DNA from 3 places in the Streptococcus australis genome. Region 1 is predicted to be linked to each of the others. Evidence: predicted binding sites of a transcription regulator. Region 1 holds the regulator's gene; each other region holds the start of a gene.
The links. Region 1 encodes CtsR, which represses protease genes until heat stress. Its sites were predicted from a motif close to TTGGTCAAAAAAGGTCAAANA; they were not measured.

Region 1 (8,068 bases):
ACCAGCCGTCAAGTACAGCACAAGTTATTGACTACTACTATCCTGGTGAAAATGTTAGCTACGACCAAATCGTAGAAAAAGACGGTTATAAATGGCTCAGCTACCTATCCTATAGTGGAACGAGAAGATACGTCCAGCATACGGAAACAGAATCGCTGGAGAATGGTTGGAAGAAGCAAAACGGTATTTGGAATTACCGTGAGAACGGGAAACTCGCAACTGGTTGGAAGAAAATAAATGGCAGTTGGTATCACTTCAAAGAAAACGGGACTATGTCAACAGGTTGGGTAAAGGATAATTCGCATTGGTACTACCTAAAGGCATCGGGGGAGATGCAGACAGGTTGGCTCAAGGAAAACGGGACATGGTATTATTTGGAGAGTTCAGGGGCTATGAAGTCTAGTCAGTGGTTCCAAGTAGGAGGAAAGTATTACTACGTCAATGCTTCAGGGGCTTTAGCAGTGAATACCACTGTGGATGGCTATCGAGTAGATAGTAACGGAGCTAGAATCTAGAAAGAATATAAAAAAGAGGACTTCACGACCATTTGCCTATTCTTTCCGATGGTATTTTTCCACGCTTTCCTTTATAATGGGTGTATGGACAAGAAAAAATTATTATTAATTGATGGCTCTTCTGTTGCCTTTCGAGCTTTTTTTGCGCTCTATCAGCAGTTGGATCGTTTTAAAAATGCTAATGGCCTTCATACCAATGCAATCTACGGCTTTCAACTCATGTTGAATCACGTCTTGGAGCGTGTTGAGCCCAGTCATGTTTTGGTAGCTTTTGATGCAGGTAAGACGACTTTTCGAACAGAGATGTATGCAGACTACAAGGGTGGTCGTGCTAAAACTCCAGATGAGTTTCGTGAGCAATTTCCCTTCATTCGTGAGTTGCTAGATCATCTTGGGATTCGCCACTATGAGCTACCCCAGTATGAAGCCGATGATATCATCGGGACCCTAGGTCGCTTGGCTGAGAAGGATTCTTTTGATGTGACAATCGTCAGTGGAGACAAGGATTTGATCCAGTTGACGGATGAGCATACGGTGGTTGAGATTTCCAAGAAAGGTGTGGCTGAGTTTGAGGCCTTTACGCCAGACTATCTCATGGAAAAGATGGGTCTCACACCAGCTCAGTTCATTGATCTTAAGGCCCTTATGGGGGATAAGTCTGATAATATCCCTGGTGTCACGAAAATCGGTGAAAAGACGGGTATCAAGCTCTTACTAGAACACGGCTCACTAGAGGGGATTTATGAAAATATTGATGGGATGAAGGCTTCCAAGATGAAGGAAAATCTCATCAATGACAAGGAACAAGCCTTCCTGTCTAAAACCTTGGCGACTATTGAGACTCAGGCACCGATTGAGATTGGCCTGGAGGATTTGGTTTATAATGGACCAGATGTGGAAAATCTCGGGAAATTCTACGATGAGATGGGCTTCAAACAGCTCAAACAAGCTTTAAATGTGTCATCAACAGATGTGCCTGAAAGTTTGGATTTCACTATCGTTGACCAAGTCAGTCATGACATGCTTAGTGCTGACTCTATCTTCCACTTTGAGCTTTTTGGTGAGAATTACCATACAGATGACTTGGTTGGTTTTGCTTGGTCTTGTGGGGATAAACTTTACGCTACAGATAAACTTGAGCTCTTGCAGGAGCCGATTCTCAAGGAATTTCTAGAAAAAACGCCTCTGAAAGTGTATGACTTTAAGAAAGCTAAGGTTCTTTTAAATCGCTTGGGCTTGAATCTCCAGGCACCTGCTTTTGACAGCCGTTTGGCAAAATACTTACTCTCAACAGTCGAGAACAATGAAATTTCAACCATTGCGAATCTCTATGGACAGACTTATTTGGTCGATGATGAGACCTTCTACGGTAAGGGTGCCAAGAAAGCTATCCCTGAGAGAGAGAAATTCTTGGAGCACTTGGCTCGCAAGGTTGCTGTATTGGTTGAGACTGAGCCTGTTTTACTTGAAAAACTCGGTGAACATGGACAGTTAGATCTCCTCTATGACATGGAGCAACCTCTGGCTTTTGTCCTTGCCAAGATGGAAATCGCTGGAATTACAGTCAAAAAAGAAACTCTGTTTGAGATGCAGGCTGAAAATGAGGTCGTCATTGAGCAACTCACTCAAGAGATTTACGAACTAGCTGGTGAGGAGTTTAATATCAACTCTCCTAAGCAGTTGGGAGTACTGCTCTTTGAAAAGCTTGGTCTTCCTCTAGAATACACTAAGAAAACCAAGACAGGTTACTCGACAGCCGTGGATGTGCTAGAGCGTCTGGCTCCTATTGCGCCAATTGTTAAGAAAATTCTCGATTACCGTCAGATTGCGAAGATTCAATCTACCTATGTGATTGGTTTGCAGGACTGGATTTTGGCTGATGGCAAGATTCACACGCGCTATGTGCAGGATTTGACTCAGACTGGGCGTCTGTCTAGTGTGGATCCAAACTTACAAAATATCCCTGTTCGTTTGGAACAAGGTCGCCTCATTCGAAAGGCCTTTGTGCCTGAGTGGGAGGATAGCGTGCTACTCAGCTCGGACTATTCACAGATTGAATTGAGAGTCTTGGCTCATATTTCTAAAGACGAGCATCTGATTAAGGCTTTCCAAGAGGGAGCAGATATCCATACCTCGACGGCCATGCGGGTCTTTGGAATTGAACGTCCTGAGGATGTGACTCCAAACGATCGTCGTAATGCTAAGGCTGTGAACTTTGGAGTAGTTTACGGGATTTCAGACTTTGGTTTGTCTAATAATCTGGGCATCAGCCGTAAGGAAGCAAAAGCCTACATTGACACTTACTTTGAACGCTTCCCAGGTATTAAAAACTACATGGATGAGGTGGTGCGTGAAGCACGTGATAAGGGCTATGTAGAGACTCTCTTCAAGCGTCGTCGTGAGTTGCCAGATATCAATTCGCGAAATTTCAATATTCGTGGTTTTGCAGAGCGGACAGCGATCAACTCTCCTATTCAGGGTTCGGCAGCAGATATTCTTAAGATTGCGATGATTCAGCTAGATAAGGCTTTGGTAGAAGGCGGTTATCAGACCAAGATGCTCTTGCAAGTGCACGATGAAATCGTCCTTGAAGTTCCGAAATCAGAACTAGCAGCCGTCAAAGCTCTAGTGAAACAAACCATGGAAGAAGCCATCCAGCTCAGTGTACCACTCATTGCTGATGAGAATGAAGGAGCAACCTGGTACGAGGCTAAATAAGAAAGTTATGAAAGAGTTTGAAGCATTTGCCTTCAAGCTCTTTTTCATGGTTTTCTGTAAGCAGTTTCCTTGACTTATCCATTTATTTACGTTATCATATGTCCATATAATATACGGGAGTCTGTGTACAGTCTGAGAGGAAGTGTTAAACTTCGACCGCACCTGATCTGGGTAATGCCAGCGTAGGGAAGGATACTTAGTCGAATTCTGCACCTTTTCCGTATATATGGTAGAGGTTTTTCTTTTTGTCAAAAGGAAACCTGAGAAGAGGAGGTTTTTATGAAAGCAAGCATTGCCTTGCAAGTCTTGCCCCTATCACAGGGGATTGATCGAATTGCTATTATCGATCAGGTGATTGCTTATCTGCAAGCTCAATCTGTGACTATGGTGGTGACACCCTTTGAAACGGTCTTGGAAGGAGAGTTTGATGAGCTCATGCGCATTCTCAAAGAAGCGCTAGAAGTGGCAGGGCAGGAGGCAGATAATGTCTTTGCCAATGTCAAAATAAATGTAGGAGAGATTTTAAGTATTGATGAGAAACTTGAAAAGTATACTGAGACGACACATTAGTCTTTTGGGCTTTATAGGAGTCTTGTCGGTCTGGCAGTTAGCAGGAATATTCAAACTTTTACCCAAGTTTATCCTGCCGACCCCTCTTGAAATTCTCCAGGCCTTTGTTCGTGACAGAGAATTTCTTTGGTACCATAGCTGGGCGACCTTGAGAGTGGCTTTACTGGGTCTAGTCTTGGGAGTCTTGATTGCCTGTCTCATGGCTGTGCTTATGGACAGTTTGACTTGGCTCAATGACCTGATTTATCCTATGATGGTGGTTATCCAGACCATTCCAACCATTGCTATAGCCCCAATTTTGGTCTTGTGGCTGGGTTATGGGATTTTACCCAAGATTGTCTTGATTATTCTGACGACAACCTTCCCTATCATTGTTAGTATCTTGGACGGTTTTAGACATTGTGACAAGGATATGCTGACCTTGTTTAGTCTGATGCGAGCAGACCCTTGGCAAATCCTGTGGCATTTTAAAATCCCGGTTAGCCTGCCTTACTTTTATGCAGGTCTGAGGGTCAGTGTCTCCTACGCCTTTATCACAACCGTGGTATCTGAGTGGTTGGGAGGGTTTGAAGGTCTTGGTGTTTATATGATTCAGTCTAAAAAACTGTTTCAGTATGATACCATGTTTGCTATTATTATTCTGGTATCGATTATCAGCCTTTTGGGTATGAAATTGGTCGATGTTAGTGAAAAATATGTTATTAAATGGAAACGTCCCTAAGATAAGGATGTTTTAGAAAAAGAAAAGAGGAAATGAAAATGAAGAAAACATGGAAAGTGTTTTTAACGCTTGTAACAGCTTTTGTAGCTGTCGTGCTTGTGGCCTGTGGGCAAGGAACTGCTTCTAAGGACAACAAAGAAGCAGAACTTAAGAAAATTGACTTTATCCTAGACTGGACCCCAAATACCAACCACACAGGGCTTTATGTTGCCAAGGAAAAAGGTTATTTCAAAGAAGCTGGAGTGGATGTTGACTTGAAATTGCCACCAGAAGAAAGCTCATCTGACTTGGTAATCAATGGCAAGGCACCATTTGCAGTGTATTTCCAAGACTACATGGCTAAGAAATTGGAAAAAGGGGCAGGAATTACTGCTGTTGCCGCTATCGTAGAACACAATACATCAGGAATCATCTCTCGTAAATCTGACAATGTAAGCAGTCCAAAGGACTTGGTTGGGAAGAAATACGGAACTTGGAATGACCCGACTGAGCTTGCTATGTTGAAAACCTTAGTAGAATCTCAAGGTGGAGACTTTGAAAAGGTCGAAAAAGTACCAAACAACGACTCAAACTCAATCACACCGATTGCCAATGGCGTCTTTGACACTGCTTGGATATACTACGGTTGGGATGGTATTCTTGCCAAATCTCAAGGCGTAGACGCTAACTTCATGTACTTGAAAGACTATGTCAAGGAGTTTGACTACTACTCACCAGTCATCATCGCAAACAACGACTATCTCAAAGACAACAAAGAAGAAGCTCGCAAAGTCATCCAAGCCATCAAAAAAGGCTACCAATATGCCATGGAACATCCAGAAGAAGCTGCGGATATTCTTATCAAGAATGCACCTGAACTTAAGGAAAAACGTGACTTTGTCATCGAATCTCAAAAATACTTGTCAAAAGAATATGCAAGTGACAAGGAAAAATGGGGACAGTTTGACGCCACTCGCTGGAATGCCTTCTACAAATGGGATAAAGAAAATGGTATCCTCAAAGAAGACTTGACTGACAAAGGCTTCACTAACGAATTTGTAAAATAATGACAGAAATTAGACTAGAACACGTAAGCTATGCCTACGACGATGATAAGATTTTAGAGGATATTAACCTGCAGGTGACTTCGGGTGAAGTGGTTTCTATCCTAGGTCCTAGTGGTGTAGGCAAAACCACCCTCTTTAATCTAATCGCAGGGATTTTAGAGGTCCAGTCGGGAAGAATTGTCCTTGACGGCGAGGAAAATCCCAAAGGTCGCGTGAGTTATATGTTACAAAAGGATCTCCTCTTGGAGCATAAGACAGTCCTTGGCAATATTATCCTGCCCCTCTTGATTCAAAAGGTTGATAAGGCAGAAGCCATTGCCCGAGCGGATGAAATTCTTGCGACCTTCCAGTTGACAGCTGTAAGGGACAAGTATCCTCACGAACTCAGTGGAGGGATGCGTCAGCGTGTGGCCTTACTCCGCACCTACCTTTTCGGGCACAAACTCTTTCTCTTAGACGAGGCCTTTAGTGCCTTGGATGAGATGACCAAGATGGAACTTCACGCTTGGTATCTGGAGATTCACAAGCAACTAGAGCTGACGACACTCATCATCACACACAGTATCGAGGAGGCCCTCAACCTCAGTGACCGCATCTATATTCTAAAAAATCGGCCTGGACAGATTGTTTCTGAAGTTAAACTAGATTGGTCCCAGAGCGAAGACAAGGAAGTCCAAAAAATTGCCTATAAGCGTCAAATCTTGGCGGAATTGGGATTAAATACTTAGAAAAATAGGGAGTTGGTGAAGATTATTCTTTACTTGCTCCCTTTTCCTTTAAAAAAATCAAAAATTTCGGTATAATAGTCAAAGATAGTCAAGGTTCAAAGAAGGAGTTTGATTTACTATGAGATTTAAAAATACATCAGATCATATCGAAGCCTATATCAAGGCAATTTTAGACCAATCTGGTATCGTGGAATTGCAGCGGAGCCAGTTGGCAGATACCTTTCAGGTTGTGCCGAGTCAGATCAACTATGTAATCAAGACACGTTTTACTGAAAGCAGAGGTTACTTGGTTGAGAGCAAGCGGGGTGGCGGAGGCTACATTCGCATAGGCCGGATTGAGTTTTCCAATCATCATGAGATGCTCCGCGATTTGCTTTACTCGATTGGTGAGCGAGTTAGTCAGGAGATTTATGAAGATATTCTCCAGCTTTTGGTTGAGCAGGACTTGATGACCAAGCAGGAGATGACCTTGCTGACTTCAGTAGCAACGGATCGTGTCCTAGGGGAAGAATCCTCAGTTGTCCGTGCCAATATGCTCCGACAGCTATTACAAGAGGTAGATAGAAAAGAGAAGTAAGATGAACTATTCAAAAGCATTGAATGAATGTATCGAAAGTGCCTACATGGTTGCAAGCCATTTTGGAGCTCGATATCTAGAGTCTTGGCATTTATTGATTGCCATGTCCAATCACAGTTACAGTGTGGCAGGTGCGACTCTAAATGATTACCCATACGAGATGGACCGTTTAGAAGAGGTTGCTTTAGAACTGACTGAAACGGACTATAGCCAAGACGAAACCTTTACGGAATTGCCCTTTTCCCATCGTTTGGAGGTTCTCTTTGCAGAAGCAGAGTATGTGGCCTCAGTGGTCCACGCAAAGGTGCTAGGGACAGAGCATGTCCTCTATGCGATTTTGCATGACGGCAATGCCTTGGCAACTCGCATCTTGGAGAGAGCAGGCTTTTCTTATGAAGACCAGAAAGATCAGGTCAGAATTGCTGCTCTTCGTCGCAATTTAGAGGAACGTGCTGGTTGGACTCGTGAAGACCTCAAGGCTTTGCGTCAACGTCATCGCACGGTTTCTGATAAGCAAAATTCCATGGCCAATATGATGGGCATGCCACAGAATCCAAGTGGTGGTCTAGAGGACTACACGCATGACCTGACGGAGCAAGCGCGCTCTGGCAAGTTAGAGCCAGTTATCGGTCGTGACAAGGAAATCTCACGTATGATTCAGATTTTGAGTCGAAAGACCAAAAACAATCCGGTCTTGGTTGGAGATGCTGGTGTCGGGAAAACAGCTCTGGCCCTTGGCCTTGCCCAGCGTATTGCTAGTGGGGATGTACCTACGGAAATGGCAAAGATGCGTGTTCTAGAACTTGATTTGATGAATGTCGTTGCGGGAACACGATTTCGTGGTGACTTTGAAGAGCGCATGAACAATATCATCAAGGATATTGAGGAAGATGGCAAAGTAATCCTCTTTATCGATGAACTCCACACCATCATGGGTTCTGGTAGCGGTATTGACTCGACTCTGGATGCAGCCAATATCTTGAAGCCAGCCTTGGCTCGTGGAACTTTGAGAACTGTTGGTGCAACCACTCAGGAAGAATACCAAAAGCACATCGAAAAAGATGCGGCCCTTTCTCGTCGTTTTGCCAAAGTGACGATTGAAGAGCCAAGCGTGACCGACAGTATGATTATTTTACAGGGTTTGAAGGCGACTTATGAGAAACATCACCGTGTGCAAATCACAGATGAAGCGG
Region 2 (8,068 bases), 1.6 Mb from region 1:
CAAACGATCCATCAATTCTGGTTTATCCGCATCTTCTGTCAAGTTGGCTTCATAGCCAAATCCAGCGTTTGATGTCGCGATAATGACAGTGTTCTTGAAGTTCACTGTATTTCCTTGACCATCAGTTAAACGACCATCATCTAGGACTTGGAGGAGAAGGGTGATTACTTGAGGATCAGCCTTTTCAATTTCGTCCAAGAGAATGATAGAGTATGGATTGCGACGAACACGTTCTGTCAAGGTATTGCTGTTGTCATCATATCCTACATAACCGGCTGTTGTACCGATCAGCTTAGATACAGCTGTGCGGTCACTGTATTCAGACATATCCAAGCGGATGATCGCATCCTTGGTTCCAAACATATCCAGTGCCAATTGCTTAGCAAGTTCTGTCTTACCAACTCCAGTAGGCCCTACAAATAGGAAGCTACCGATTGGGCGATTGCCTTCATCAAAACCAGCACGGTTACGACGGATAGCACGAGCTACAGCTTCAACCGCCTTATCTTGGCCGATTACCTTGTGTTCCAAGCGATGGGCCATATCTTTTAGGCGTTCGATATCAGATGCCCCCATTTGAGACACTGGGATACCAGTCATACGCTCTACGGACTCGGCCACATCATTGACAGTGGCAGTCACTTTCATGTCTTCTGTGTGGTTTTCGACTTTTTTCTCTAATTCTGCAATGCGTGTTTTAGCATTGAGAGCTGCTTCAAAATCTTCTGCCTCCACTGCCTTTTCTTGCTTGTCTTTTTCTGCCTCAATCTCCCGTTCAACAGCATGCACATCTGTTACAGGATGTTGAGCTGCCAAGTGAGCTGCCGTTACATCGACAAGGTCGATAGCCTTATCAGGCAAACTACGTTGAGGAATGTATTGGATCGAATAATCCACTGCTGCTTTCAAGACCTCGTCTGGCAAGATGACATTGTGGTGTTGTTGATAGAGATCACGGATTCCTTGAAGGATTTTGAAAGTATCTTCAGCCGAAGGAGCATTGACCTTGACTTCGTTGAAACGACGAGCAAGAGCTGCATTCTTCAAGATAGTGTTGCGGTATTCATCCTGAGTTGTCGCTCCAATAACGGTCAACTCACCACGGGAAAGAGCTGGCTTGAGAATATCTGCGAGCCCCTTAGAGCCACTATCACCACCAGTGCTACCAGCACCAAGAATTTGGTGAATTTCATCAAAGAAGAGGATAATATTTCCTGCTTCTTTCACTTCGTTGACTAGATTTTGCACATTTTCTTCAAAGCTACCACGGTATTGAGTACCAGCCTCGAGACCTGAGATATCAATGGAAATGATTTCCTTGTTCTTAATAGCAGCTGGAACATCTCCGTTCACAATGGCTTGCGCTAGGCCTTCGACAACTGCTGTCTTACCAACACCTGCATCTCCTACTAGAACAGGATTGTTCTTGGTACGACGTGAGAGGATTTCAGATGTTTCTTGAATTTCCTTGTTTCGTCCGATTACAGGATCCAACTTGCCCTCACGAGCTTCCGCTGTCAAGTTACGGCCCAGTTTAGCAAGGACGCCGTCTTGTTTCATACCTGAAGCATGTTGTTGCATTTGCGCATCAGATTCTGCATTTCCTGGTAATTTCCCAGTTGCACGATACTGAACAAATTCCTCAGGTGTCACTTCTCGTCCATTAATCAAGTAGCGACGGTTTTCAGAACTGTACCCTCGCATACCACCCATCAATTGATTAAATAAATCATCCATGTTGTTAAAGTTATTAAAGTTGTTGTTCATATTTTTTACCTCATTTATTGTTTATGATTTGCGATCTCTGATATTGACTATCTTTGACCTTTGTTTTAAAAAATTTAGACTAGCTATCTGACTACTCTACGTATAATTTCTGGTTTTTCTTTTTTAAATAAGCCTTTTATCATCTTCTTTTCAAAGTCTGTTAGATTAAACATAGGCCTCACCCCTTTCTCGGGATTCTATACCTCATTCTCAAAGACTAATTCGTTGAAAATGAGCCTTTTAAGGAATTCATTTTCCTTATGTTTCTACTATATCACATTGGTCAGTAAAAGTCAATAACTTTTTGACCAAATTTGACTAATTTTTTTAAAATTTTTCAAGGACGCAAAAAGCCAGTCATATCGACTGGCCTTCTTATTATTCTAATTGAATATTAGCTCAATGCATCATCCATTGAAAGAACTTCGTGGAAGACACGTTGTGTCAATTCAGTTTTTTGTTCTGGTGTGAGGTATTTAGTGTTTACACAGTATCCAGAGATACGTACGATAACGTCTTCACCTGACATGATCTTTTCGTAAACATCGTTCAAGTCCATAACGTTCAAGTTAACGTGTTGTCCACCATTTTCGAAGTAACCATCAAGGATTGTTACCAAGTTATCAACTTGTTCGTCACGAGTCTTACCAAGAGCACGTGGTGATACTTGAGTTGTCAATGAGATACCGTCAGCCGCATAACTAAAGTCAAGACTCGCAAGTGAGTTCAAGTTTTGCAACCATCCACCTTTAGCTTTGTTAGATGGGTTAGCACCTGGTGAGAAGAATTCAAGTTTAGACAAGTTCACAGAACCATCTTCGTTGAGGTATACACCTTTGTGGACTGGTGAGTTACCAGTTTGTTTAGAGTAAGCAACGTTAGATGTGATTGTCAAAAGTGATACTGTAGCTTCTGCGTCTTTGTATAGTTTGTGGCTACGTAGACGAGTTGTATAAGCTTCGATCAACCATTCTGCCAATTCGTTTGAACGTGGGTCATCTTCACCCCAACGTGGGTATTCACCGATTGTTTCGTAATCGTAGATGTAGCCATTTTCGTCACGGATTGGTTTAACTGTAGCGTACTTGATAGCTGACAATGTATCAACTGTATTCGCAAATCCACAGATACCGAATCCCATGTTAGCGCGTTGTTTAGTTGGCAAGAAGGCCATTTGAACAGCTTCGTAGTTGTACTTGTCAGTCATGTAGTGGATGATGTTCAAAGCATCTACGTAAGTGTCAGTCAACCAGTCAAGAGATTTTTCGAAGTTGGCTTTAACTGATTCAAATTCGAGAACTTCGTCACGGATTGGTTCGATGTCAAATACTTTGTAGTCTTTGTGAACATCGTCGTAACCACCATTCAAACCAGTAAGAAGGGCTTTCAACACGTTTACGCGAGCACCGAAGTACTGGATGTTGTGGCGTTGTTCTTCGTTTTCTGGGTCAAGTGGTGACACACAGCATGAGATACAGCTCATCTCTCCGTATCCGTCTTTAGCCATTGTAGTTACACCTTCGTATTGGATAGAAGAGTGTTTGTGGCTCATATGCATACAGTAGCGACGGAAGTTGTATGGCAATTTGTCAGTCCAAAGAACTGTCAAGTTTGGCTCTGGAGAGTTACCGATGTTATCAAGAGTGTTCAAGAAACGATAGTCCATCTTAGTAACACGGTGACGACCGTCGTTACCCATACCAGCCATAGAAGTTGTGATGAAGGTTGGGTCACCTGAGTATAATTGGTCATATGCTTTTGTACGAGCAAATTTAACTGTACGAAGTTTCATAACGAAATCATCAACGAATTCTTGGATTTCTGATTCAGTAAATGTACCACGAGCAAGGTCACGTTCTGCAAAGATGTCCAACACGATTGGCACACGACCTAGAGATGTAGCAGCACCGTTGATTACACGGCAGACAGCCATGAAGGCGATATTAACCCATTGGATTGCTTCTTTAACGTTCATCGCTGGTTTGCGAACATCAACTCCGTAAAGATCACCCAAGCGAACAACTTGTTGCAATGCTTGGTATTGAAGGTTGATTTCTTCACGAAGACGGATTGTTTCTTCATCAATTTCTTCGACCGAGTTCCAGTCGTTTACTTTTTCTTGCATCAAGTAGTCTGCACCATAAAGAGCAAGACGTGCGTAAACACCGATGATACGTCCACGTGAGTATGCATCTGGAAGACCAGTTACAGTGTGAGCGTGGCGAGCACGACGGATGTTTGAAGTGTAGGCACGGAAGATACCGTCGTTCACTGTTGTTACGTATTTAGTGAAGATTTCGTGAACAGCTGGATCTGGTTCGTATCCATTTTCTTTCAAAGTAGTTTCAGCCATACGGATACCACCTTTTGGCATGAAGTTCAATTTGAAGAGTTCATCATTTTGGATACCGAAGATCACTTCGTTTTCTTTGTCGATAAATCCAGCAGGAATATCAGCAATAGATGTTGGACGAGTGTCCATTGGGAAACGAGTTTCTTCGTAGTGAGCCTTAGTTTCTTCTACAATCTTTTTGATGTGAAGTGAACGTTCTGTTGGTCCAGCAAGGAAACTTTCATCACCATCATAAGGTGTGTAGTTAGCTTGAACGAAGCGAGAAACGCTTGCTTTTTCTTTCCAATCTACGCCTTTGAAGCCTTCCCAAGCTTTGTCAAAAATGTCTTGTGCTTCAACAACTGTCTTAACAACCATGTTAATGTCCTCATTTTTCTTTCTAGCAACAGCCATCTGTTACAATCATGAGTCAAGTATACCATACAGTAACCGATTTCAACAAGCGAAAAAAGCCTTTTTTATTACTTTCTTTTCTAATACAGTCTGTTATTTAACACGATCTGTATTATATATTTGAAAGTAGGATTATCCTTTTCCATTTTTTCAGAAAAAAGAGTATAATGAATAGAAAACGACACTAGAAAGGAAACCAAATGCTCATATTTCCATTGATTAATGATTTGTCCAGAAAAATCATCCATATCGACATGGATGCCTTTTTTGCTGCGGTGGAAATAAGAGACAATCCTAAGTTAAAAGGAAAGCCTGTCATCATTGGGAGCGACCCTAGACAAACAGGCGGACGGGGAGTTGTTTCCACTTGTAGCTACGAGGCACGAGCCTTTGGTATTCACTCTGCCATGAGTTCTAAAGAAGCTTATGAGCGTTGTCCCCAAGCCGTTTTTATCTCCGGAAATTATGAAAAGTATAAGGCAGTGGGTCTTCAGATTCGAGCTATTTTTAAACGTTATACTGATTTGATTGAACCTATGAGTATTGACGAAGCCTACTTGGATGTAACTGAAAACAAACTCGGTATCAAGTCAGCAGTTAAAATAGCTCGCCTCATTCAACAAGATATCTGGCAGGAACTGCACCTGACTGCTTCTGCTGGCGTTTCCTACAATAAATTTCTAGCTAAAATGGCCAGCGATTACCAAAAGCCACATGGTTTGACAGTGTTTCTACCTGACCAAGCCCAAGAATTTCTTAAACAGATGGATATTGCCAAATTCCATGGTGTAGGTAAGAAAACAGTGGAAAGACTTCATAAAATGGGCATTTATACTGGCGCAGACTTACTCAACGTTTCTGAAGTTACTTTAATCGATCGCTTTGGCAGACTCGGTTTTGATCTTTATCGAAAAGCTCGGGGTATTCACAATTCTCCAGTCAAGTCCGATCGCATTCGTAAGTCCATCGGCAAGGAGAAAACCTATGGTAAGATTCTCCAAGATGAAGAGGACATCAAAAAAGAGCTAACTCTTCTCTCTGAAAAGGTAGCTCTCAATCTCAGCCAACAAGACAAAACTGGAAAAATCATTATCCTAAAGATTCGTTATACTGACTTCTCCACTCTGACTAGACGAAAAAGCCTCCCACAAGCTACACAGGATGCTAGTCAGATTTCTCAAACTGCCCTTCAACTCTACGAAGAAGTAGCTGAAAAAGAAAAAGGCATTCGTTTGCTAGGAGTCACAGTAACAGGATTTTAAAAAGCTTGAAGGAAGATTCCCTCAAGCTTTTTCTTATACAAATAAACGCACAAAACTATAAAGCAACAAAACACTACCAAGTACAATACGGTATTTTCCAAAGAGTGTAAAGTCGTGCTTCTTCACATAGCTGGTCAAGAAACGAATAGCAACCATGCTGACCGCAAAGGCTACTCCCATGGCTACAAGAAGTAAGAATAGTTGACCAAAACTCAAAAGCTGACCTGCCTTAACAAATTTGAAAATCTTTAAAGCACTAGCTCCGAACATAACGGGAATCCCGAGGTAAAAGGTAAACTCCGTTACAACAGAACGACTCGTTCCATTCAACAAACCACCGACGATAGTGGCACCTGAACGACTTGTTCCTGGGAAAAGGGCAAGGACTTGGAAGAGTCCGATGTAAAGGGCTGTTTTATAAGGCAACTTGTCTAACTCAGTTACTGTTGGTTCAATGGCCTGCGCCTTATTTCGTTTTTCAAGATAGATAAAGGCAACCCCATAGATAATCAGCATGATAGCAACCGAAACCATGTTATGGAAATTGGCATCAAACCAATCATCCAGTTTAAAGACCAATAGCAAAGGCAAGGTCGCAACGAGAACTTTTGACCACAATTGCCAAGTTCGACGAACTTCGGCCTTGTTTTTACCAGGTTTGAAGGGATTGAGCTTGTTAAAGTAAATGACCATAACCGCTAAAATAGCACCGAGCTGAATGACAACATTAAACATGGACATGAAGGCTTCATTTTGGTCCTTGTATTGTACAAATTCTTCAACCAAGATCAAGTGTCCAGTACTTGATATAGGCAACCATTCTGTAATTCCTTCAACAATCCCGAAGAAGATGGATTTTAAAATTTCAATAAGATACATAGATTACTCCTTTTTCTGTCCTCTATTATAGCATAATTTCGGATGTTGCGATAGATTTTTTCTAGAAGGCGCCGATGCTTCCACCACCTCCGCCTCCTGAGAATCCTCCACCAGAACTTCCACTTCCAGAAGATACGGAGTAGCTACTTGCTGTGTTTGCAATACTAGCATAGTGACTCATTTGAGCAGTTGAATGATAAAACATACTGTGCCAGCCATAAGCTACGTAAAGATTGATATCTGGGTTCTCAACTTGAATCTGATAAGATTTCATCAAATGACTCACCTTGTCCGCATAACCAAATAAAGTAGCATAGACAAGGAGACGATTCCAAAGAACAATACTCTCTAATTCTGCCTTATCTAGATGAGCGATATCGCGAAGCATGTTTTCAAAACTAGTCCAAAGATAGTATGCTTCTAGTCCTTCCTCATTTAAAACACCATCACGAGTATCAAATCGGGTCGTCCAATAATAGACGGCAACTAACATCAAGCTCACAAACCCAAGGATAGGAAGTGGCAGAGAAAGGTACCCGTGAGCATCCAAACTATACAAGAACCAGCCAAAACCAACAAAAGCAGGTAGAAGCGTAGAGACGCCTATCATCAATCGCAAGATTTTTTCTCCATTACTCAGTGGACGATAATAATCTGGAAGGTGCAAAGAGGAAACCCGTTTTCTCACCCCATCCTGCATCTGCTTCAGAGCTTGCTCGAAAGACGACTTAAGCTTACGTCCCGTTTCCTGAATCCGTTTTTCATCAGCTGCTTTTGCACCTTGGTAAAGACTAGTTGACACTTGGTAATCTGCAAACAAATCTGAAACAAGCACTTCTTCTCTTCCTGAAAAGGCTAAATTAAGGCAATCTTTTTCAAAACTTGCCAATCCTTTTTCTTTTACGACTTTTAAACGGACCTCATCTCCATTTGAGATGATTGAAACATTTCCACGGTCAATCACATCCAATAAAGTTGCCTGAACGAGTTGATCAAAGGTGAACTTCCCGCCTCCCTTGGTCAAGGGACTGACTTCCTCTAAAGAAGTGGAGTAAACAGCTTCCGATAAAACCATCGGTTCTAAGTCCATTGGCGGTTCATAGAGACGGTGATTTTTAGCATATTTCTTCGATGGAGAGGTTTTTCTTCTGTAAATGCAGTAGAAAATAACACTAAAGACTAAGGAAAGCGAGAGTAGCAAAGGGATGATCCACATAACCAGAGCTTTGCTCTGAGCTTTTTCAGCAGTAATGGATTCCTCAATTTTTTCAAATTCTGCTAAACGATTGCCTTTCAATCCCTGATCCAAAGCTGTTTCGAAATCTTTTCTAGGCCAATAGGCATGCAATTCAACCCCACGCTGACGAGGTAGGTTCTGTAAATGAACACGATAATCACCATCTATCTTTTCTAC
Region 3 (8,068 bases), 1.2 Mb from region 1:
ATCAAAATGCACCTAAAATTGCAATCACTTTCATCGTTTTTTCCTCAACTATCCTTTACCTGATTGTTTTAAGACAATCCGATACACTTTTTTAGTCCACTCTTCCAAACCTTCTCCATCATGGTCAAGATAATACACCCTATCTAGTAATCGACTTGGAATAATATTTTCAAATTGGCACTTATTATGAGTTGGAATAATGCAAATATACAACTCACTTAATAAATTAAGCATGTCCTTAATTTTTGCAACATGGTAACCATCAAAAATATAACCAGGAACTTTAATCAAATCTGTATAGATAAAATGAAAACTTACTCCAGGAATAAACTTATCTTGTAATTCTTTCTCTAAAGGAGCTCGACCTAATAAACGCTCCATCGCCAATCGATAACCAGAACTTGTATTTGACCATCCCAACATGACATAGTCAAAATAATCTTTCGGATCAGATGCAGCATTTCGACTATCCAAAACCAACTCCTCAGCATCTCGACCAAAGGCTTTCACAGCAGATAACAGCTGACCTGTTTTAAAAATAGAAATCGCTGCATCTATTGTCGTAGTATGACTACAGTAGTCTGAAGTCACTAACCTCTTATGTAGATCATAAGTCGAAGCTACTCTTTTATCTGTAGGGGTAAATGGTGGCAGAAAGGGATGCTGACAGATGTAATCTAAAATCTCTTTTTTTAAACAAGAATCAGCACACTCGATACTTGTTTGACGTTTATGAAGTTTTTCGTAAGCTATAAATTTAGCAATTTTTTCTAATTCCCACTCTTGAATATTTGGATAATCAATTAGTGCTAAGTGATATATTCCATCCCATTGCAAACTATATTCTCCATTATAAATTTTTAAAATCATCTAATCACCTCACTTTATTATACAACAAAAAGGAGGGGTAAACCTCCTTCTATCTATTTTCCCTTAAATTCCGCAAAGGTCTGTAAGATTTTAGCTGCCACTGCTGGAGAAGGTTCTCCTTTTAGCTCTAACGTTTCATCTGCATATGGACTAAGGCCAGCAAAATCTCCTATCTGAACAGAATAGAGAGATGTTTTAAACAGTTCAATATCATTTTGGTCATTTCCAAAAGCAATGAAGTTCTCTCCACACAACTTTTCAACAGTTGTCGCCTTATGGGTATCCCAGGGGTTGACATAAAGGCACTTTTCATGGGCATGATAGGACAGATGAGCCTGCCCCAGTCTTTCTAACTGACCAAGCAGGTCATCAAGCAAATCCTCATGCTCTCCCATATAAACGACTACCTTAATCGGAGTACCCAAGTCCTCGAGTTTCTGATGACGAGCTACCTTTAGGGGATCCACGCTAGAGATAAATGGAATCTTCTCCACGATCTGACCACTATAGTCAAAGCAATCATCTGCAAAGAAAGGAAGATTATAGGTCTGGCAATAATCCACTAGCGCCTGATAAACTCTAGCATCGAGATTTCTTTCATAGATAGCTTTCCCCAGATAATAGGCTACGCCACCATTCAAACCTATAACCAAACGCTGACTGAGATCGCTACCTAATAAGCCCAAACAATCCCGATAAGAGCGAGCTGAGGCAAAGACAACCTCATGCCCATAATCTTCAGCCTTTAAAAGAACCTGTTTAATCTCTTCATCTATAGTCATATAGTCAAAAGACAGCGTCCCATCCAGATCAAATACGAATTTCATTTTCTTAGTCCTTGTTTAGTGTACGAAGCGCTGCTTCATAGGTTTGTTCCATTAGCATGGTAATGGTCATAGGACCAACTCCACCAGGTACTGGTGTGATATGACTGGCAAGTGGTACAACAGCATCATAGTCAACATCTCCACAGAGCTTACCGTTTTCATCTCGGTTCATCCCTACATCAATGACAACTGCACCTGGCTTGACAAAGTCAGCAGTCACAAACTTGGCGCGACCGATAGCTACAACAAGAATATCCGCTTGCGATGCTACTTGAGCTAAATCTTTTGTACGGGAATGAGTTAAAGTAACAGTAGCATTCTTGTCTAAAAGAAGTTGAGCCATCGGTTTCCCAACAATATTCGAACGACCAATAACAACCGCATTTTTACCTTCCAACTCAATCCCATATTCATGAAACATCTCCATAATCCCAGCAGGTGTTGAGGGAATCATAACTGGGTGCCCAGACCAAAGGCGGCCCATATTTAGAGGATGGAAACCATCCACATCCTTTTCTGGGTCAATGGCTAATAATACTGCCTCTTCGTCAATATGTTTAGGTAAAGGCAACTGGACCAAAATCCCATGCCAAGCTGGATCTTGATTGTATCTGGCGATCAAGTCCAACAATTCTTCTTGTGTTATAGTTTCTGGAACTCGCACAACTTCACTACGGAAACCAGCCGCAAGAGCTGAACGTTCCTTGTTACGGACGTAGACTTGGCTGGCTGGATTGTCCCCGACCAAAATCACCACCAATCCTGGAACTAGACCTGTTTCTTCTTTTAGTTTGGCAGTATTTTCAGCCAACTGTCCTTGTAACTTAGCTGCAAGAGCCTTCCCATCAATAATCTGTGCCATATTTCTTCTCTTTTCTATCAAATATACTCTATTATATCAAAAAATACCTTGTCATTCTAACACTTCTTGACTAATGGACCTTATAGTCTGAGACTATAAGAAAAAGCCCCTATCTAGCTTTTATACCTATTTACATTAGGTAAATCTGTCATGCTTTCTTTTTAACTTTTGGAGCCGGTAAGAATTCATACATATCCTTGATTAGTCTCGCTAGAAATGACTTATCTTCAAGGTCTTCTAGTAAAATCATCTCCTTGGCTCCTTCATAAGGACGTTCAAGCCTAGTCTGTCCCAGTTGATCCATAACCACCTTCACAGGCTTTAGTAACAAACGATTATCATAGATTCCACCAATAACCTTCTCACGATAATATAGGATATACTCTCCCATCATAGGATGATAAGTAATATCTTCTAATTCAGATAGTTGGTCTAAAATATAAGTCAAATATTCTTTACTAGATGCCATTAGCTACTCCTTATTGGTATAAAACTTCGCAACCCTCTTCATTCTATTTTTCAAGAAGCGCTCAAATTTACCATATTTTGGCAACTGGCTATCTTCAAAAAACGAGGCAAGGAGTTGGATAAAAAGAAAAATAGGCCATTTTTTAAATGTAGTCATGAATAATTATATCATGATTCGATCTCAAATCCAATCCTTTCTATTATTTAGAAAAAATATTGCCAAGAGATAGAGAAATAGCAAGAAATCTTAGTTTTTTCTAGTCAAGTACCCGTTGTTTATGGTAAAATAGTAACGATAAGAAATGGAGGAGAATCATAATGGAATCACATTTGGTTAGAATCATCAACCGCCTAGAAGCTATGACAAAAGATGGCGGAAATCTAAAACGTAATTTTGAACGTGAAGGAGTTGTTGTTGCAGAAGTTGCTTACAGCTATGACGAAGAAAATGGATCACTCTTCACCCTTCGCGATGTTGAAGCACGTGAAACCTATACCTTTGATAGCATTGACTTGATTGCAATGGAGATCTACGAACTCCTTTACTAATAGAATAACAGCAGGGAAACCTGACTGATGAATGAGAATCCTTTTTGTCCCTGCAAATAGGATTTTTTCTTATTATCAGCGGCAGAGATTTTCATAAAGAACTTCTCTCGAAATCTCCCTAGGCCAATCTTTTTACTTGCTTTACACCTTAATCATGCTATAATGAGAGTATAAAACTTTGACTATTTTTGACCTTTTTATTAAGCCAAGAATAAGAATGAAATGAGGTAGATGTATGCTCTGTCAAAACTGTAAAATTAACGACTCAACAATTCATCTGTATACCAATATCAATGGACAGCAAAAGCAAATTGATCTCTGTCAAAATTGCTATAAAATTATCAAAACAGATCCAAATAATACCCTCTTTAAAGGAATGACTGACCTAAACAATCGAGACTTTGATCCTTTTGGAGACTTTTTCAATGATTTGAATAATTTCAGGGTTTCTTCAAATAACGTTCCCCCAACTCAATCAGGTGGAGGATATGGGGGCGATGGGGGATACGGACCTCAAAACCGTGGTCCACTTCAAACACCTCCTAGCCAAGAAAGAGGGCTCCTAGAGGAATATGGTATCAACATTACTGAGATTGCTCGTAGAGGAGATATTGACCCTGTTATCGGTCGAGATGAGGAGATTATCCGTGTTATCGAAATCCTCAACCGTCGAACCAAAAACAATCCTGTCCTCATCGGAGAACCAGGTGTGGGTAAAACAGCCGTTGTTGAAGGTCTAGCTCAAAAAATTGTCGATGGTGATGTTCCCCATAAACTCCAAGGCAAGCAAGTCATCCGTCTGGATGTGGTCAGTCTAGTCCAAGGAACAGGGATTCGAGGCCAATTTGAAGAACGTATGCAAAAGCTCATGGAAGAAATTCGCAAACGCGAGGACATTATACTCTTTATCGACGAAATCCATGAAATTGTTGGTGCAGGATCTGCGGGCGATGGCAATATGGATGCAGGAAATATCCTCAAACCAGCCCTTGCCCGTGGTGAATTGCAAATGGTCGGTGCTACTACTCTCAATGAATACCGTATCATTGAAAAAGATGCTGCCCTAGAGCGCCGTATGCAGCCTGTCAAGGTAGATGAACCAACTGTCGAAGAAACCATAACTATTCTCAAAGGGATTCAAAAGAAATACGAAGACTACCATCACGTCAAGTATACTGATGCGGCTATAGAAGCTGCTGCAAATCTTTCCAATCGCTATATCCAAGACCGCTTCTTACCTGACAAGGCTATTGACCTCTTGGATGAAGCCGGTTCAAAGATGAATCTGACTCTTAACTTTGTGGATCCCAAAGTGATCGACCAGCGTTTAATTGAGGCTGAGAATCTCAAGGCCCAAGCTACACGAGAGGAAGACTTTGAAAAAGCTGCCTACTTCCGTGATCAGATTGCCAAGTACAAGGAAATGCAAAAAAACAAGGTGACCGATCAGGATACTCCAATCATTAGCGAGAAAACGATTGAACACATCATCGAGCAGAAAACCAATATCCCTGTTGGAGAACTAAAAGAAAAAGAACAGTCTCAACTCATCCATCTAGCAGAAGACCTAAAGGCCCATGTTATCGGACAAGACGAGGCTGTCGACAAGATTGCCAAAGCCATCCGTCGTAATCGTGTTGGACTTGGTACTCCCAACCGTCCAATCGGAAGTTTCCTCTTTGTCGGACCAACTGGTGTCGGTAAGACAGAACTTTCCAAACAACTAGCCATTGAACTTTTTGGTTCAGCTGATAGCATGATTCGCTTTGATATGAGTGAATACATGGAAAAACACAGCGTTGCTAAATTGGTCGGAGCCCCTCCAGGCTATGTAGGCTACGATGAAGCAGGGCAATTAACAGAAAAAGTGCGTCGTAATCCCTATTCTCTCATCCTTCTCGATGAAGTGGAAAAAGCTCACCCTGATGTCATGCACATGTTCCTTCAAGTCTTGGACGATGGTCGTTTGACAGATGGGCAAGGACGGACTGTTAGCTTCAAAGATGCCATCATTATCATGACTTCAAATGCTGGGACTGGTAAGGCCGAAGCCAGCGTTGGTTTTGGAGCTGCTCGTGAAGGTCGAACCAACTCTGTTCTCGGTGAACTCGGCAACTTCTTTAGTCCAGAGTTTATGAACCGTTTTGACGGCATCATCGAGTTCAAAGCTCTCAGCAAGGACAACCTCCTCCAAATCGTCGAACTCATGCTAGCAGATGTTAACAAACGCCTCTCTAGCAACAACATCCATCTCGATGTAACTGACAAAGTCAAGGAAAAGTTGGTTGACCTAGGTTATGATCCAAAAATGGGGGCTCGCCCACTCCGTCGTACCATTCAAGACCATATCGAGGATGCTATCACCGATTACTACCTTGAAAACCCAAGTGAGAAAGACCTCAAGGCAGTTATGACAAGTAATGGCAAGATTCAAATCAAATCTGCCAAAAAAACTGAAAAAACAGAAGAGATTGCTTCTGAAAAAGAAGAATAAAACGATCTAACAGGTGCAGAAAGTCTATCAATTTCTGCACCTTTTTTACTAAAATAACTGTAAATTCTTGACAGCTTGCCCCTCGTCCATTATGATAATAATAAAGATACTAAAGAACGAGGAAAGTTCAATGGCAAACCCAACTTTTGGTGAAAAACAAGAGAATGTGACCTACCAGCACCGCTATGGCGTTTACGTAGTTATTCCTGATCCTGAAAAAAAACAAATCGTTCTAGTTCAAGCTCCCAATGGTGCTTGGTTCTTACCAGGTGGAGAGATTGAAGCAGGAGAAAACCAGCAAGAAGCGCTGAAGAGAGAACTCATCGAGGAACTAGGCTTTACTGCTGAAATCGGAAGCTATTACGGACAAGCTGATGAGTATTTCTACTCTCGTCACCGTGATACCTACTACTACAACCCAGCTTATCTCTATGAAGCTACTTCTTTCCAAGAAGTACAAAAACCATTGGAAGATTTTAATCATATTGCTTGGTTTCCTATTGACGAGGCAATAGAAAAACTCAAACGGGGTAGCCACAAATGGGGAATTGAAGCTTGGAAAATCCAGTATGGAATTGACTAAAATACACGATTTTATCCAAAAAGTGCTATAATAGAGTTAGAAAATCGGAGGAACTATTATGAAGCTTATCAACACGACTAATTCACACTCGCAACTTGTTAAAAGCCAATTAGAAAGTACTGACGCGACCCTTGTTGAGGTCTATTCTGCTGGAAACACAGATGTGATTTTCACACAAGCCCCGCTTCACTATGAAATCCTCATTTCCAACAAACACCGCGCTATTCGTGAACCAGAAATCGAAACCATCCAAGATTTCTTCATGAAACGCAAAATCGATAAAGATAAGATCGATGAAGCCAATATCAAGACCCTCTACTCTGATAAATTGATTGAAATTTCTATTCCTACAAAATAAGAAAGCCAGCCAAAAGCTGGTTTTCTTTTGCAAAAAAGATTAGTAGTTCCTACCAATCTTTTAATTTTATTTCACAGCTTCTTTCAAAGCATCTACCTTATCCAAACGTTCCCACGGAAGGTCAATATCTGTACGTCCCATGTGTCCATAAGCCGCTGTTTGACGGTAAATTGGACGTTTGAGGTCTAGCATTTGGATAATTCCTGCTGGGCGAAGGTCAAAGATTTGACGCGCTGCTTTTTCAAGCTTGCTTTCAGCTGCTGTTCCTGTACCAAAAGTATCGATACGAACAGAAACTGGCTGCGCAACACCGATAGCGTAAGCCAATTGCACTTCTGCCTTCTTAGCAAGACCTGCTGCAACGATATTCTTGGCAATATAGCGAGCTGCATAAGAAGCTGAACGGTCCACCTTAGTTGCATCCTTACCAGAGAAGGCACCACCACCATGACGAGAGTAGCCACCATACGTATCCACGATGATCTTACGACCAGTCAAACCTGAGTCTCCTTGAGGTCCTCCGATTACAAAACGACCAGTCGGATTGATGAAGAATTTTGTTTGCTCATCCAAGTAAGAGGCTGGGATAACCTCTTTGATAACCTTGTTAATCACATCATTGTGAATTTGTTCATTGCTGACTTCTGGGTCGTGCTGAGTTGAAATAACGACTGTGTCCACACGTACTGGACGATCATTTTCATCATACTCAACTGTAACTTGTGATTTGGCATCTGGACGGAGATAGCTGATTTCACCAGACTTGCGAAGTTCTGCCAAACGACGAACCAGTTTGTGACTAAGTGAAATTGGCAATGGCATGAGTTCCTCTGTCTCATCCACTGCAAATCCAAACATGAGACCTTGGTCACCCGCTCCAATCAAGTCAAGCGGATCTTGATCTGCATTTCCACGAACCTCCAAGGCTTCGTTAACCCCTTGAGCAATATCTGGTGACTGCTCAACAAGTGACGGATGAACTCCAACTGTTTCCGCAGAAAAACCATATTCTGCATTCGTATAACCAATCTCTGCAATGGTATCACGAACCACGCGG

Region 2: FGK98_RS01575 (ATP-dependent Clp protease ATP-binding subunit) is a predicted target of CtsR. The motif match lies at 2,047-2,067, and genes of this name have one in related genera.
Region 3: FGK98_RS03300 (ATP-dependent Clp protease ATP-binding subunit) is a predicted target of CtsR. The motif match lies at 3,752-3,772, and genes of this name have one in related genera.

The regions. Positions count from the first base shown of each region.
Region 1 covers NZ_LR594040.1:1,880,568-1,888,635, reverse strand. The annotation lists gene FGK98_RS09675 (SH3 domain-containing protein) at 1-515, shown strand, start outside; gene polA (DNA polymerase I) at 600-3,233, shown strand; TPP riboswitch at 3,337-3,439, shown strand; gene FGK98_RS09665 (thiamine-binding protein) at 3,513-3,803, shown strand; gene FGK98_RS09660 (ABC transporter permease) at 3,766-4,524, shown strand; gene FGK98_RS09655 (ABC transporter substrate-binding protein) at 4,563-5,570, shown strand; gene FGK98_RS09650 (ABC transporter ATP-binding protein) at 5,570-6,298, shown strand; gene FGK98_RS09645 (CtsR family transcriptional regulator) at 6,417-6,875, shown strand; gene FGK98_RS09640 (ATP-dependent Clp protease ATP-binding subunit) at 6,877-8,068, shown strand, end outside.
Region 2 covers NZ_LR594040.1:272,316-280,383, reverse strand. The annotation lists gene FGK98_RS01575 (ATP-dependent Clp protease ATP-binding subunit) at 1-1,767, opposite strand, end outside; gene pflB (formate C-acetyltransferase) at 2,162-4,477, opposite strand; gene dinB (DNA polymerase IV) at 4,714-5,775, shown strand; gene FGK98_RS01560 (undecaprenyl-diphosphate phosphatase) at 5,809-6,654, opposite strand; gene FGK98_RS01555 (DUF2207 domain-containing protein) at 6,716-8,068, opposite strand, start outside.
Region 3 covers NZ_LR594040.1:672,326-680,393, reverse strand. The annotation lists gene FGK98_RS03325 (phosphate ABC transporter ATPase) at 49-870, opposite strand; gene FGK98_RS03320 (HAD hydrolase family protein) at 924-1,697, opposite strand; gene FGK98_RS03315 (bifunctional methylenetetrahydrofolate dehydrogenase/methenyltetrahydrofolate cyclohydrolase) at 1,702-2,559, opposite strand; gene FGK98_RS03310 (TfoX/Sxy family protein) at 2,708-3,028, opposite strand; gene FGK98_RS03305 (DUF1797 family protein) at 3,346-3,576, shown strand; gene FGK98_RS03300 (ATP-dependent Clp protease ATP-binding subunit) at 3,812-6,070, shown strand; gene FGK98_RS03295 (NUDIX hydrolase) at 6,201-6,653, shown strand; gene FGK98_RS03290 (DUF1827 family protein) at 6,712-7,011, shown strand; gene metK (methionine adenosyltransferase) at 7,078-8,068, opposite strand, start outside.